2 regions of the Gudongella sp. QWL-04 genome follow, and region 2 is predicted to be linked to the other one. Evidence: a T-box and tRNA genes for the amino acid it is inferred to sense, from the RefSeq annotation. Region 2 holds a T-box; the other holds one or more tRNA genes.
The links. The T-box of region 2 lies ahead of serS (serine--tRNA ligase). A T-box ahead of a tRNA ligase gene usually reads a tRNA of that ligase, here a tRNA-Ser.

Region 1: it encodes a tRNA-Ser, which carries the amino acid that the T-box ahead of serS (serine--tRNA ligase) is inferred to sense. The anticodon was not compared.

What each region holds. Positions count from the first base shown of each region.
Region 1 covers NZ_CM178754.1:618,288-625,520, reverse strand. The annotation lists gene AC4PHB_RS03150 (cysteine desulfurase family protein) at 1-434, opposite strand, end outside; gene AC4PHB_RS03145 (lactate utilization protein) at 446-1,042, opposite strand; gene AC4PHB_RS03140 (asparaginase) at 1,376-2,359, shown strand; gene AC4PHB_RS03135 (IclR family transcriptional regulator) at 2,424-3,203, opposite strand; gene AC4PHB_RS03130 (ribonuclease H-like domain-containing protein) at 3,304-4,281, shown strand; tRNA gene AC4PHB_RS03125 (tRNA-Ile) at 4,319-4,395, opposite strand; tRNA gene AC4PHB_RS03120 (tRNA-Ile) at 4,419-4,495, opposite strand; tRNA gene AC4PHB_RS03115 (tRNA-Trp) at 4,510-4,583, opposite strand; tRNA gene AC4PHB_RS03110 (tRNA-Phe) at 4,664-4,739, opposite strand; tRNA gene AC4PHB_RS03105 (tRNA-Ile) at 4,762-4,838, opposite strand; tRNA gene AC4PHB_RS03100 (tRNA-Ser) at 4,847-4,938, opposite strand; tRNA gene AC4PHB_RS03095 (tRNA-Ser) at 4,942-5,032, opposite strand; tRNA gene AC4PHB_RS03090 (tRNA-Lys) at 5,036-5,111, opposite strand; tRNA gene AC4PHB_RS03085 (tRNA-Gln) at 5,170-5,246, opposite strand; tRNA gene AC4PHB_RS03080 (tRNA-Arg) at 5,253-5,329, opposite strand; tRNA gene AC4PHB_RS03075 (tRNA-Gly) at 5,355-5,428, opposite strand; tRNA gene AC4PHB_RS03070 (tRNA-Tyr) at 5,447-5,531, opposite strand; tRNA gene AC4PHB_RS03065 (tRNA-Thr) at 5,597-5,672, opposite strand; tRNA gene AC4PHB_RS03060 (tRNA-Asp) at 5,777-5,853, opposite strand; tRNA gene AC4PHB_RS03055 (tRNA-Val) at 5,964-6,039, opposite strand; tRNA gene AC4PHB_RS03050 (tRNA-Glu) at 6,048-6,122, opposite strand; tRNA gene AC4PHB_RS03045 (tRNA-Met) at 6,140-6,216, opposite strand; tRNA gene AC4PHB_RS03040 (tRNA-Met) at 6,290-6,366, opposite strand; tRNA gene AC4PHB_RS03035 (tRNA-Leu) at 6,400-6,487, opposite strand; tRNA gene AC4PHB_RS03030 (tRNA-Asn) at 6,494-6,568, opposite strand; rRNA gene rrf (5S ribosomal RNA) at 6,748-6,864, opposite strand; rRNA gene AC4PHB_RS03020 (23S ribosomal RNA) at 7,004-7,233, opposite strand, start outside.
Region 2 covers NZ_CM178754.1:2,041,622-2,048,854, forward strand. The annotation lists gene AC4PHB_RS10160 (DegV family protein) at 1-630, opposite strand, end outside; gene AC4PHB_RS10165 (DUF302 domain-containing protein) at 714-1,100, opposite strand; gene serS (serine--tRNA ligase) at 1,222-2,496, opposite strand; T-box leader at 2,583-2,746, opposite strand; gene AC4PHB_RS10175 (RidA family protein) at 2,807-3,271, opposite strand; gene thrC (threonine synthase) at 3,255-4,478, opposite strand; gene alr (alanine racemase) at 4,544-5,707, opposite strand; gene AC4PHB_RS10190 (TRAP transporter permease) at 5,882-7,233, opposite strand, start outside.

The DNA.
Region 1 (7,233 bases), 970 kb from region 2:
ATTAATGTAACCAGGATTGTGTCCTCTCTAAGTGATTCCTTCAGTTCATTGACGTCTATCCTTCCATAGCTATCATTCTTTAGCCAGGTTATGTCGAAGCCTTTCTTTTCCAGATGTTTCAATGTGTTCATAATAGCTGGGTGTTCTATTGATGTAGTTACTATATGCTTTCCTCTACCGGACCTAATACTTGCAACTCCCTGGACCACAATATTGTTGCTCTCAGTACCACCAGAAGTAAAGTATATTTCACTTTCATGAACCTTGAGAAAATCGGCAGTACGGATTCTTGCTTCCTTCACAAGCTTTTCTGCTCTTAGACCGAGTCTATGAAGAGAGGAAGGATTCCCAAACTCTTCTGCCATTGTCCTAGCCACTGCAGCGACCACCTCAGGTTTAGGACGGGTAGTTGCACAATTATCAAGATAAATCAAGCTCTCACCTCTTAGTAACCCAGTTCTTCATTGACCAGATAAATGACAATCTTACCAACACCACCAGGTTTTTTATTAATAACAGTCTCGATATTACAAATACGTTGCGGTGAATCACAGTCCCCGCATACACCGGTGTAAACACAGGGTGTAGTAAGATTAAGCCTCTTTGCATTCAAAGGTGCTGCAGTGTGTTCTATCCTGTAAATGGCATCCCCATAATTTCTTACCACTTTGTTTCTTCCTGCAACTATGTACACTCTTTCATGTCCATAGAACATTGATGATACCCTATTCCCAGTGCCATCTTTATTAACCAGCTTGCCATCCTCAGTAACTGCATTCGAACTTGTTATGTATACCTTTGAGCTCGCAGCATTTCTTAGTGCAGCACCTTTATCCTCAGCCTTCCAGTGCCAGTATACAGTGTTCCCTCTTTCAGTTAAATGACTGTAGATCCCCATATCCTGGAGAGTAATGGAACCTCCTAAGCCAACCGTTTCATCAATTTTGATATCCTCCATCAATGCAGATACAGCCTCTTCTTTTGTATCAAAAACTCTCACACCAAAACCATTCTTTTGCAATGCTCTGACAGCCTTATCCATGCTCTCTCTCCTTTCTTGTAACTAACTTCTAACATTATATCCAATATTTTCCCCATTTTAAACTGTTTTCTAGATTATTGATAATAAATATCAATATGTTCTTGCGTCTAAATATCATATTTGTTATAATCTATATGAGGTTATCCCCCTGGTAGCCTCAAGTAAGATCTCTATTCCCAATACCCCTTTTGAACGGTTTTGTTCCATCCTGTGTAAATGGGATGAAAGACTCCAAATACGGAGTCTTCTTTTTTTTCCTAGTTCGTGTTACTATTTTATTGAAGGGTTTGTAGGATAAGATTATCAAAATCACAAAATAACGTGGAGGGTATTATGAAGCATAAACTCGCTATGATTTTTACAGGTGGAACTATAGCTATGAAGATCGATCCGGATCTCCATGCTGCTATACCAGCACTGAATGCGGATGAGATCCTCGGGATGATAAAAAATGTCGAGGACTTGACTGATCTTGAGATAATCAATTTCTCAAATCTGCCCAGCCCTCACATTACTCCGGATATAATGATGGAGCTCTATAAAAAAACCAAGGTGCTTTCTGAGAACGAATCGATTACTGGTATAATAATAACCCATGGTACTGATACTCTTGAAGAAACAGCTTATCTTCTAGATCTTCTATTGGATACACCAAAGCCTGTTATCCTGGTAGGAGCAATGAGAAACTTTTCAGAACTGGGGTATGACGGTTCAAGCAACCTGGCGGCGGCAATATGTACCGCTCTTTCTCCCAAATCCAGGGATAAGGGTGTCCTTGTAGTGATGAATAATGAAGTAAATGCAGCAAGTCAAGTAACAAAGACAAATACCCTATCTCTGGATACTTTCAAATCACCGGAATTTGGACCGCTTGGTATCGTAGATAACGATGAAGTGATCTATTATAGGAGTATACCTGACAGACAAAGAATAGAAACCGACAGGCTTGAACAAAAGGTAGCCCTAATAAAGGCCGTCCCAGGGCTTGGGTCAGATATCTTCAGTTTTTATATTGAGTCTGGCTACAAAGGCATCGTGATCGAGGGTCTCGGGAGAGGCAATGTACCTCCACAGATGATCGGCGGTATAAAACAAGCAATATTTTCTGGCATCCCTGTCGTCCTTGTATCAAGATGCAATACAGGAAGGGTTTTATATACTTATGGTTATGAGGGTGGAGGAAAGCATTTAAGAGATATGGGAGTAATATTTGGAGGAAATCTGCCTGGACAAAAAGCAAGGATCAAGCTGATGCTTATACTTGGGATGACCAAGGATATGGATAGAATAAAAGATTTATTCGAAAAAACAATCTGAAATTTATTCATTTAAGTAATAACGCCTCAGATATTTGATCAGTCTGAGGCGTTATTACTATTTCTTATTTTTCGTTATTCAGGAACGCTGAGGCATCCTTTGACACCTGCAAAATTATCTCAATCCACTTAAGCTTATTTTCTTCAGTAAATCTGGTATGAGGTCCGGATATAGAAATACATGCTAAAACCTCACCGTTGGCTCCAAATACAGGAGCAGCTACACAAGATACATCATCGTCTCGTTCCTCTACGTCGAAGCCATAGCCCTTCTCCCGTATGACCTTCAGTTCACTAAAAAGCTGTTTCTTCGTGGTGATGGTATTCCTAGTGAATTTAGTCATTACATAATCCTTGAGGATTTCATCCCTCTTACTGTCATCCATATACGCAAGAAAAATCTTCCCCGATGCTGTGCAATGTAAAGGCGCAGTAGCTCCTGTCTTCGTGAACATTTTTATTAGCTTGTCACTTTCCTCCTGTGCAATGTAAACAATAGATTTTCTATCCAAAACTGTAAGATTGGCAGTCTCCCCTGTCTCCTTCTTAAGCTTCACGAGAAACTGTCTCAGAGCTGCGCCAAGATTATTTTGGCTAAATGCTTTCATGCCCAGCTGCCACAGCTTCAAGCTTAGCTGATATTTTTTGGTCCTCTCGTTCTGAGTGATAAAGTTTGACTCTTTAAGGGTATTTAGCAGGTGATAGGTTGCGCTTACACCATAGCCTAAGCCCTCGCTGATTTCAGTTGCACCCATTTCTTGTTCGCTTTCAGCAATATAATTAATTATCTCCACGGCCTTTATCACTGAACCTATGGTTTTCCGCTGTTTAGTCTCTATTTCCAAATCGGCTTCCTCCCAAATATATGATATAATTATTGTATACTATTTTTCCCATCAGTAAAAGCACTATTTGCAGTCTAAATGCATTAAGGAGCTGTGATTTATGGAAATTCTAAAAATACCTATCAGTCCCAGTCCTGGGGAATACACATTCGTAGATCTTAAGAAGCTTCTGATCCTGGACATTGAAACCACTGGACTTTCAAGAGAGTATAACTGGATATATCTTATAGGTCTTGCCTATTATGAATCCGAGAAAAAGAAATGGTTTATAGAGCAATTATTTGCTGAAAATTCTTCGGAGGAAAATGATATACTTTCAGCTCTTTTACCCTATCTCAATTCAAGAACTCTTGTCGTCACTTATAACGGGGATTCCTTCGATCTTCCCTTCATTAAGGCTAGAATGGATAAGCATTCTATTTCTATGACGCCCATAGAGTCATTGGATCTTTATAAGCTTCTTAAAAATAATAGTGATTTTTTCGCTTTTCCCAATCTTAAGCTTAAGACTGTTGAAGAGAGCTTAGGAATTTTGCGGGAAGATCAGTACTCTGGTAAAGAATGTATTGATTTCTATAAAGAATTTATTAAAACGGGCTCAGCTGCTTTGAGAGAAATCGTCTTAAAGCATAATCACGATGATCTTTGCTCTATGCCTGAATTGCTAAGGCTTATCCAAATAGTCGGCGATAGTAAAACAGTAAGGGTCGTTAACAATGGCCAAACCATAAATCTGTATATTAAGGAGCTTGGAATTATTGAAGAGATGTTGCTCATAAATGGGACCTATACTTCAGACAGCGATGTCCCTATACGCTATTATGCTCAAGGTTGGTCATTGGATCTAAGGGATGACAACACTTTCAACATAGCCTATGAGATAATCTATGCGATAAGCGAGAGTGATCTCAAGGTTGCCCTGATAGACGTTGTTAATCTCGGAATCTCAGAAGAGGGCTTCTCAAACATGGATATGAGAATCCCTAACGGATATATAATAGTATCGGCAGGAAGAAATCTGAATACTGATAATATCAAATCCTTGATAATAAGGCAGCTTTCAGAAATATTAGTTTAAAACAGTAAAACTCATCATAGCGATGAGTTTTTCTCTTTGGTGGGCCTTCAGGGACTCGAACCCCGGACCTACCGGTTATGAGCCGGGCGCTCTAACCGACTGAGCTAAAGGCCCATTTATCATTTAATGATAAATGGTGGTGGACCTGGGTGGACTCGAACCACCGACCTCACGCTTATCAGGCGTGCGCTCTAACCGCCTGAGCTACAAGTCCTTGCTAAATAAAAATGGCAGGGGCGGAAGGAATCGAACCCTCATCGACGGTTTTGGAGACCGCTGTTATACCGTTTAACTACGCCCCTGTATTAAAATAATTCACAATACAATCCATCAACGCATCATGGGATGCAATGAATAAATTGGAGATTGTGAATAGATGGGATGGTGCCCAGAGCCGGAATCGAACCAGCGACACGTGGATTTTCAGTCCACTGCTCTACCGACTGAGCTATCTGGGCAGGTAACTACATTTTATGTAGTTGGTGGGCCTTCAGGGACTCGAACCCCGGACCTACCGGTTATGAGCCGGGCGCTCTAACCGACTGAGCTAAAGGCCCCCATCTTATGGCGGAGAAGGAGGGATTTGAACCCTCGCGCCCCTTATCAGGACCTACTCCCTTAGCAGGGGAGCCTCTTCAGCCACTTGAGTACTTCTCCTTATGGCGGAGAGGGTGGGATTCGAACCCACGTGGGCCGCAAAGCCCTAACGGTTTTCAAGACCGCCCCGTTATGACCGCTTCGGTACCTCTCCAAATGGTGATCCATCCGCGACTCGAACGCGGGACACCCTGATTAAAAGTCAGGTGCTCTACCGACTGAGCTAATGGATCATATTATATTATTGGTAAAAAAATATACTGCATGCAGTATAAGTGAACTAGGTAAAAATGGCTGGGGTGACAGGACTCGAACCTGTGGAATGCTAGAGTCAAAGTCTAGTGCCTTACCGACTTGGCTACACCCCAACACTATGGTGCACCTAGGAGGATTCGAACCCCCGGCACACGGATTAGAAGTCCGTTGCTCTATCCTACTGAGCTATAGGTGCATGATTATAAGCTTTAAGAGTTTACTGGAGCGGGTGAAGGGAATCGAACCCTCGCAACCAGCTTGGAAGGCTGGGGCTCTACCACTGAGCTACACCCGCATATTTATTAAGTTTAATTGGTGGAGGAGAGTGGATTTGAACCACTGAAAGCTTAGCTAACGGATTTACAGTCCGTCCCCTTTGGCCACTCGGGAACTCCTCCATATCTATTCCCTTGTTATGTATCAAACCCTAAAGGACATTTTCTCTTGTCCTGCGGAGCACTTTTGGAGCTGGCGAGAGGAATTGAACCCCCAACCTACTGATTACAAGTCAGTTGCTCTGCCGATTGAGCTACGCCAGCAATATTGCAGTGAATAATTTATCAGTGAACAGTGAATAGTTATTCGGGTCTCTCTTTTGGGTCTTTCGTTATTCACTCTTACTTATTCACTATTAGTTGAATTGTGGCGACCTGGAAGGGACTCGAACCCTCGACCTCCAGCGTGACAGGCTGGCATTCTAACCAACTGAACTACCAGGCCAATGGTAGTTAAAATCACAGTTCACAATTCACAGTTAACAATTATTTGCGACTTACTTACGGGTCTTTTTAATTGTGCATTGTGCATTGTAAATTGTTCATTGATAAAAGTGGTGGGCACAACAGGGCTCGAACCTGTGACCCCCTGCTTGTAAGGCAGGTGCTCTCCCAACTGAGCTATGCGCCCACTTTTTTTGGTGACCCTACCGGGATTCGAACCCGGGTTACCGCCGTGAAAGGGCGGTGTCTTAACCGCTTGACCATAGGGCCTTGATTTAATTGAAAATTGGTAGCGGCGAACGGATTTGAACCGCTGACACTGCGGGTATGAACCGCATGCTCTAGCCAACTGAGCTACGCCGCCACGTTAGACATTATGTTTGCACCCTCCGGGTACACCAAAATGGGTGTCTCCGCTGTCGCTATGACAGATATAATGGTTGCGGGAGCAGGATTTGAACCTACGACCTCCGGGTTATGAGCCCGACGAGCTACCAGACTGCTCCATCCCGCGTCAATATTTTAACCCTTTTGTGCCATAGAGTTATGGTGCCGAGGACCGGAATCGAACCGGTACGACTTTAAGGGTCGCAGGATTTTAAGTCCTGTGCGTCTGCCAGTTCCGCCACCCCGGCATACTCTGGCTCTCAGGGTGGGACTCGAACCCACAACCTACCGGTTAACAGCCGGTTGCTCCGCCATTGAGCTACCTAAGAATAGAGTCGGCTGCGTTAGCCAAATCATAGATTTGGACTGCGCGACATCTGACCTACTAAAGCTCACTTTCGTTCGCTAAGTTAGGTCATTAGTCGGCTGCGTTAGCCAAATCATAGATCTGGACTGCGCGACATCTGACCTACTAAAGCTCACTTTCGTTCGCTAAGTTAGGTCATTAGACTGGCAACTTCCTACTCTCCCAGGTCGTTTCCAACCAAGTACCATCGGCGTTAAGAGGCTTAACTTCTGTGTTCGGTATGGGTACAGGTGTCTCCCTCTTGCTATCGTCACCAGACGAAAACTAAATCTACTATAGAACAAACACTACTTACTACAATTCACAATTTACAATTCACAGTTCTCAGCTAAGATTCTTCGCTTACGCTCAGAATGACAATCACTATTCACTGTTCACTATTCACTGTTCACTGACTTAGGTCAAGTCCTCGACATATTAGTATCTCTTAGCTTCAAGCATTGCTGCTCTTTCACCTGAGACCTATCTACCAGGTCGTCTTCCTGGTGTCTTACTCACTTTCATGATGGGAAATCTCATCTTGAGGGGGGCTTCGTGCTTAGATGCCTTCAGCACTTATCCCGTCCAAACTTAGCTACTCAGCCATGCCTTTGGCAAGACAACTGATTCACCATAGGTTTGTCCATC
Region 2 (7,233 bases):
GCCTCTTTCCTTCGCGACGATTGCTCCCTTGCCCTTTTTCATGGTCATGATTGGCTTTACCTTCAGCAGCTTTCCAATAAATGCGCTGGCGTTTGTCAGCCTGCCGCTTTTTATAAGATTATTCAGGTCGTCTACGCAGAGGAAGTGCTTTACCTTTGTCTTATATTTTTCATTGAACTCGATCAGTTGGTCAAAGGTGTAACCCTGGTCCATAAGCTGGGCTGATTTGAGTATAAGGTAGCCGCTTCCATGGCTCATTGAGAGGGAGTCAACAACATGTATCTTTATTCCAGTATCAGGATGCTTCTCGAAATAGAGGTCCTTGGCTATAACTGCAGACTGATAGGAGCCGCTGGTACCGCTGGACATGCAGATACACAAGAACTCGTCATAGCCTTCTACTATAGCTTCATCAATAATCCTGATGAATTCTTCCGGACTTGGCATGGAGGTCGTCGGCAGCTCAGGAAGAGACGGTAGAATTTTGAAAAACTCATCTGCTGTAATGTCCACCTTGTCCTTATAGGTGACGTTGTTTATAAATATACTAAGGGGTGCAACTCCAATATTGTACCTCTCAAGAATCTCCTGCGAAAGGTCACAGGTCGAGTCTGCCATTAATTTGATCATCCGGTTAGTATTCCTCCATTACTTTTTTTATTTGTTCTCATAATATATCATTAGTCCTTAGTTTTGGAAAGAAAAAAAGAGGCTTATACAGCGGCCTCTATCGCACTCCAAAGGGTATTTTCAACCATCAGTGCTGCTTCCTTTATGCTTTCTTCTCCCATTATGTCGACCAATGCTTCAGGCTTGATCATTCCTACCACTACAGAGTCTCCATCATCCCTGATCATCATCTTACACGGCAAGAAATATGCCATATCCGGTTTGGCGTTCAAGATCTCGATTGCTATTTTTGGATTGCAGACCTCAAGAATCATGTGATTTTTTCCGTAATCAAAGCCCTTTTCCGCAAATTTATCCCTGAAGTTTAGCTCCCACAATACTCCGAACTGTCTTTCCTTTAGTGTTTCCCTTAAAGCTATCAATGCTTCTTCGAAGGACTTGTTTGATTTTTTTTCCAAGTATAGCTCCATATCCATCATTCCTTTCAAATACTATTTTACAAGATATGTATACCCCATATAGGTATTGTGAACCTCATACTTAAAAATATGATCCGAAAAAAAATTTTTCGGATCATTACTGATTTTATTATTACTTCTCAAGTTTTTCCAAATTGTTCATATATTTTCTCAATACTTCAGGAATTACAACTGTGCCGTCTGCTTGCTGGTAGTTTTCCAGTATCGCTGCAAATGTCCTACCTACAGCTAATCCTGATCCATTTAATGTGTGGACATACTCAACCTTCCCAGTCTCTTCGTTTCTGTATCTCAGATTTGCCCTTCTAGCTTGAAAATCTTCAAAATTGCTGCAGCTTGAAATTTCAACATATCTTCCATAGCTTGGCATCCATACCTCTATGTCGTAGGTCTTAGCTGATGAGAAACCAAGGTCTCCTGTACTTAACATTACTACCCTGAATGGTATTTGAAGCTGCCTTAGAACCTCTTCTGCATTGTCGGTCAGAGTTTCAAGTTCCTCGTATGACTTGTCTGGATGGGAAAATTTTACCATCTCTACCTTGTCGAACTGGTGATTTCTTATAAGACCTCTGGTATCTCTTCCGGCTGATCCAGCCTCCGCCCTGAAGCATGGGGTGTATGCTGTAAAATATACTGGAAGCTCTTCTTCCTTAAGAATCTCATCTCTTAACAAATTAGTCAATGGAACCTCAGCTGTAGGCACTAAGAAAAAGTCCTTCGCTGGAACATGGAACATATCCTCTTCAAATTTTGGAAGCTGGCCTGTTCCTATCATGCTGTCCCTGTTTACCATGAATGGTGTCGCCATTTCTTTATAACCATGATTCTCTGTGTGCAAGTCCAGCATGAAGTTTATTATTGCTCTCTCAAGTCTTGCACCTTTGCCGCTGAATACACTAAAGCGTGCACCAGCTATTTTTACTGCCCTGTCAAAATCAAGAACTCCAAGCTCTGTCCCAATGTCCCAATGTGCTTTAGGTTCAAAATCAAATTTTCTAGGTTCACCCCATTTTCTCATCTCGATATTGTCGGCATCAGATTCGCCCTCGACTACTGTATCATGTGGAGTGTTTGGTATCTGGAATAATAGATTCTTCATTTCATCATCTATATCCTTGATTTTCAAGTCAAGAACTTTGACTTTTTCTGATAGAGTTTTCATCTCCTCAAATATCCCTGAAACGTCCTTGCCTTCTTTCTTAAGTGCTGGGATCTCCTTAGAAACTCTGTTTTGTTCCGCCTTCATTACCTCAACCTCAACAAGGGCATTTCTTCTCTCCTCGTCGACTTTTATGAGCTGTTCGATTGGAAAATTGCCGTGTCTCTTTTTTAGAGCTTTTAAAACACCTTCTGAATCCATTCTTATCCTTTTAATGTCCAGCATGCTATCCCCTCCTAGTTAGATTTGCTTATGCAATTTTAAAACACTTCGACTTATCTGTGGAAATAAAAAACTCTCTATCCCCAGATATTAGGGACGAGAGTTAACCCGCGTTGCCACCCTAGTTAGCCTTTCGGCTCACTCGACTATTTTTAGCTCCAGGTTGGATTCGATAATTTCACCTGTCAGCTTACACCAACCGCTGACTCTCTTTAAAGCTTTCTTATCTACTATTTCCCTTCACAGCTATATTTAATTAAAATTCATTATAGCACATACGCAATGGATGTCAAGATGTGGCTCTCTATTCTATTTAATGTCTCTTGATCTTTATTATTAATTCTATCTCTACTGCAGCATTGCCGGGTAAGGAGCTGACTCCGATAGCCGACCTGGCATGTTTCCCAGCTTCACCGAAAATCTGTTCTAACAATTCCGATGCACCGTCAATTACCAATGAGTGTTCAATAAAGTCTTCAGTGGAGTTTACGAAACCAGTTAATTTAACAATTCTTTCTATCCGGTCCAAATCTGAAATTATATCTTTAATCGCACTTATCGACCTCAGTATACATATTTTTGATGCTTCATAGCCTTCCTTTGTAGTTAGATCTCTACCGAGCTTACCTTTATATAATAGATTTACACCATCCTTAGGCGTTTGCCCGGAGATGAAAATATAATCATCACATTTAACTGCTGCAACATAAATAGCTCCAGGCTTGGGTGGTTGCGGAATATTAATATTTAATTCTTTTAGTCTATTTTCTATTATCATCGTTGATCCCCTTTATTACACTGGATAACTCTTCTATTCTGCACTGAACGGAATTAAGCTTATGCTTTTCCAAAGCAGCAGTATATTTCAAACCGCTTCCTGTGACGATACAAACAATTCTATCTTCGTGCTTGAGATAGTTTTGCGCTTTCAATTTTATTACTACAGCCAATGGTACAGCGGAGGCTGGTTGAGAAAACAACCCATCCGTAGCTAGTATAGCTTGAGCTTCAATTATTTCTTCATCTGTTACTCCAACTGCAATTCCACCATTCCACTTTAACATCCGTAAAATTTGATTACCACTCGGTGGATATGGATTTTCTATAGCATGAGCGATAGTATTTGGCTTTTCAACCCTTTGAACCTCATCTAACCCATTACTATATGCTTCTACAATTGGAGAGCAACCACTTGCTTGTGCACATATTATCTTTGGAATTTTATTAATTAGTCCACAGTTGTGAAATTCTCTAAAACCTTTTTCTATACCTCTCGTGTTACCCCCAGAACTTGTTGGCACAACGACATAATCGGGCATATCAAAATTAAGCTGTTCGCAAATCTCAAAAGCAATAGTTTTCGAGCCTTCGATTCTGAAAGGAACGTCAGAATTCATGAAATAAATGTCATTTTCATCTCCAACTTCATAGCTTTTTGTATATATATCTTCATAATTACCCTCTATTCTCAATAGATTAGGGCCATATATGGCTATTGGTGCTATTTTCTCGGCTGGGATATCATGTTTTACAAATATGTATGCTTTCAGATTTGCTTTCCTCCCAAAAGCTGCAACAGAAGGAGCCATATTCCCGCTGGAAACCGTACCGATCTTCTTATATCCTAGCTTCAATGCATGTTGAACTGCTACAGCGGTACCTCTATCTTTAAATGACCATGTTGGGTTTTGGCTTTCATCTTTAAAATATAGATTCTTTACTCCTAGCTTTTTAGATAAATTTTCAGACTCAGTTAGTGGTGTAAAGCCTTCGCCTAATGATATATCTTTGTTGATATTGCTAAAAGGATAAAATTCGGAATATCTTTCAAGAATTGTTTGTTTTAATGGATTCCCTTCAGAGATCTTACCTGTTTTAACTAACTCCAGCTCGAGGGGTTCATTACAGACATCGCACCTGAAGTTTTTTATACTGGCTGAGAACTCCTTACCGCATTTAGTACAAATAAGCTTTGTATCTTTCATTGTTATCAATCCTTCACTTTCAAATTTCACTGATCCATTGCATTTATCATTTATTGCAAATTGATTTATAAGCTATCGGCGGACACATATTCGCCTTTACTTTTATATATTCTTGCAACCCGTCTGCCAATAATTGCAAGTACCTCGGATACTTGAGCTCCGGTAATTTTGCATATGTCAGATTTATCGATTTTTTCTCCGTTATCTTCCCCTAAAATGGTAGCAATATCTCCTATTTTCACATTCTCTAAACCGGTAATATCTACGAAGCATGAATCCATGCATACTCTTCCGACTATAGGTACTTTCTTACCGTTTATTATTACACTGCCTCTATTTGATAATAAGGAGCTATACCCATCGCCAAAACCTACCGGTACTACTGCTATTGACATCTCTTTACTTGCAGTGAAGGTTCTACCATATCCAATGCTCTCTCCTGGTAGTAGCTGGTTTATATTTGTAATTACAGCCTTCCATTCCAATATTGGCTTTAGTGAAATTCTGTCGTATCCGTGATCCATTCCGTGATATCCATAAATTGCCTTACCAGCTCTTACTAGATTGAAGTGGGATTCAGGCAGCTCCAAAATTGCTTGAGTGCTTGCACTGTGAACAAACTTAGGATCAATATTATTTTCTCTAAGTTGGTTTAATCCTTTATTGAATATCTCCAGCTGCCCTTTTGTAAATGTCTTATCTAATGCTCCGCTTTCCGCAAAGTGAGTATATACACCTATGATATCTAGGCCTGTCAGATTTTTTAAAATATCAATAGCTCTTTTCAACTCTTCACCAGGCTTGAATCCGATCCGCCTTAGACCAGAGTCTATTTTAATGTGTACCTTTGAGGTTTTATTCAATCTAATGGAAATGTCTGAAACTAGCTTAGCATTACCTATATTAAACAGAGTTATTGATAAGTCATTATAAACAGCTTCCTCCAACTGGTCATCTGAAATAGGCCCCAGGACTAATATGGGTAATTTAATGCCAGCTTTCCGGAGTTCTAGTCCCTCCCAAGCATCTGCAACAGCAAGTTGAGCGGTGGGATACATTTTTTCAATATATTTTGATATTGCTATTGCACCATGGCCATAGGCATTTGATTTTACTACAGCCATAACTTCACAATCAGGACTTAGCAAGCTTTTTATATTTCTAATATTGTCTGACAAATAATCCAGGTTGATTTCTACCCAGGAGTTGTAATGTTTAAAATCTCCCAAACCAGACTCCCTCCTATAACAGTCTCTCACAGATTACAGCTATCAAATATTTAAATCTAGTTTCTGTCTCTAATTATTGTTGAAAAACAAATTAGACCTTTTCACTTTGAAGTCTAATTTAGTCTTACAAATCCAAAGGTCTAACTTATTTTTTTATTTCTTGTTATTTAATTTTTATGCTATCGCATTTTCTTTTGTATATTTTCTTTTCTGCATAAAGTACCCGATTACTAATATAACTAAAGCGATCAAGTTGTAAGTGTAATCTGTAGTGATCATAACTAATCCGCCTACTAAAAATAGTACCCTTTCAACAATATTCATCTTTGTTTTAAAGAACCCGGTCAATCCGGCAGATAAAGCTACAACACCCACCATCGCTGTGACTATTACAAATATTAGATGAAAAGCTGTTACATCAACAAGCAATAAAACAGGACTATAAACAAATATATACGGTATAATGAATGCTACTATAGCGAGTCTAGATGCTTGTATTCCCGTTTTTATGGGCTCTGACTTTGCTATTCCTGATGCAGCTATTGCGGCAAGTGCTACCGGTGGTGTAACGTCTGCAATTATTCCAAAATAGAACACAAACAAATGTGCAGCTATCATTGGTACTCCTAGCAATAATAGCGCGGGTGCTACTATTGTGGAAGTAATTACATAATTAGCGGTTGTAGGAACACCCATTCCCAAGATAAGTGAAGTTAACATAGCAAATGCTAAGGTTAAGAATAATTGACCATTAGCCATACTTACTAAAACTGACCCCATCTTTAGTCCCAATCCGGTTTGTGTAACAACTCCGATTACGATTCCTGCGCAAGCCGTCGCAGCAACTACGGTAATCGCACTTCTAGCACCATTAACTAGTCCATCGAAAATATCCTTTGGTTTTAACCTAGTACTCTTCTTTAACGCAGCTACGATTATGGAAGAAGCAATAGCTCCGAGAGCTGCTCTTATAGGAGTATATCCAGCCGTCAATAAGTACATTACTATGACGATCGGCAACATTAAGTGCCCTTTTTCCTTCATTACGGTGCCTATCTTAGGCAATTCATCCTTTGGCATTCCTTTTAGTCCAAGTCTTTTTGCCTCATAATGTACTCCACCCCAAACTCCAAAATAATATAGTAGTGCAGGTATAGCTGCTGCACCTATTATTCTAATATAAGGAATACCTGTAAACTCAGACATTAAAAATGCTGCTGCGCCCATTACTGGCGGCATCAACTGACCACCTGTAGAAGCTGTTGCCTCTACTGCACCTGCAAATTCAGGTTTATATCCCATTCTCTTCATCATCGGAATGGTAAAGCTTCCTGTACCAACAACATTTGCAACTGAGCTTCCTGACAAAGTTCCCATAGTCGCACTGGATAATACTGCAACCTTTGCTGGTCCACCTACTGCGCCACCTGCAATCGAGTTGGATATATCTATGAAAAATTCACCCATTCCGGTTTTTTCAAGAAAAGCTCCGAACAACAAAAACATAAAGATAAATGTTGAAGATA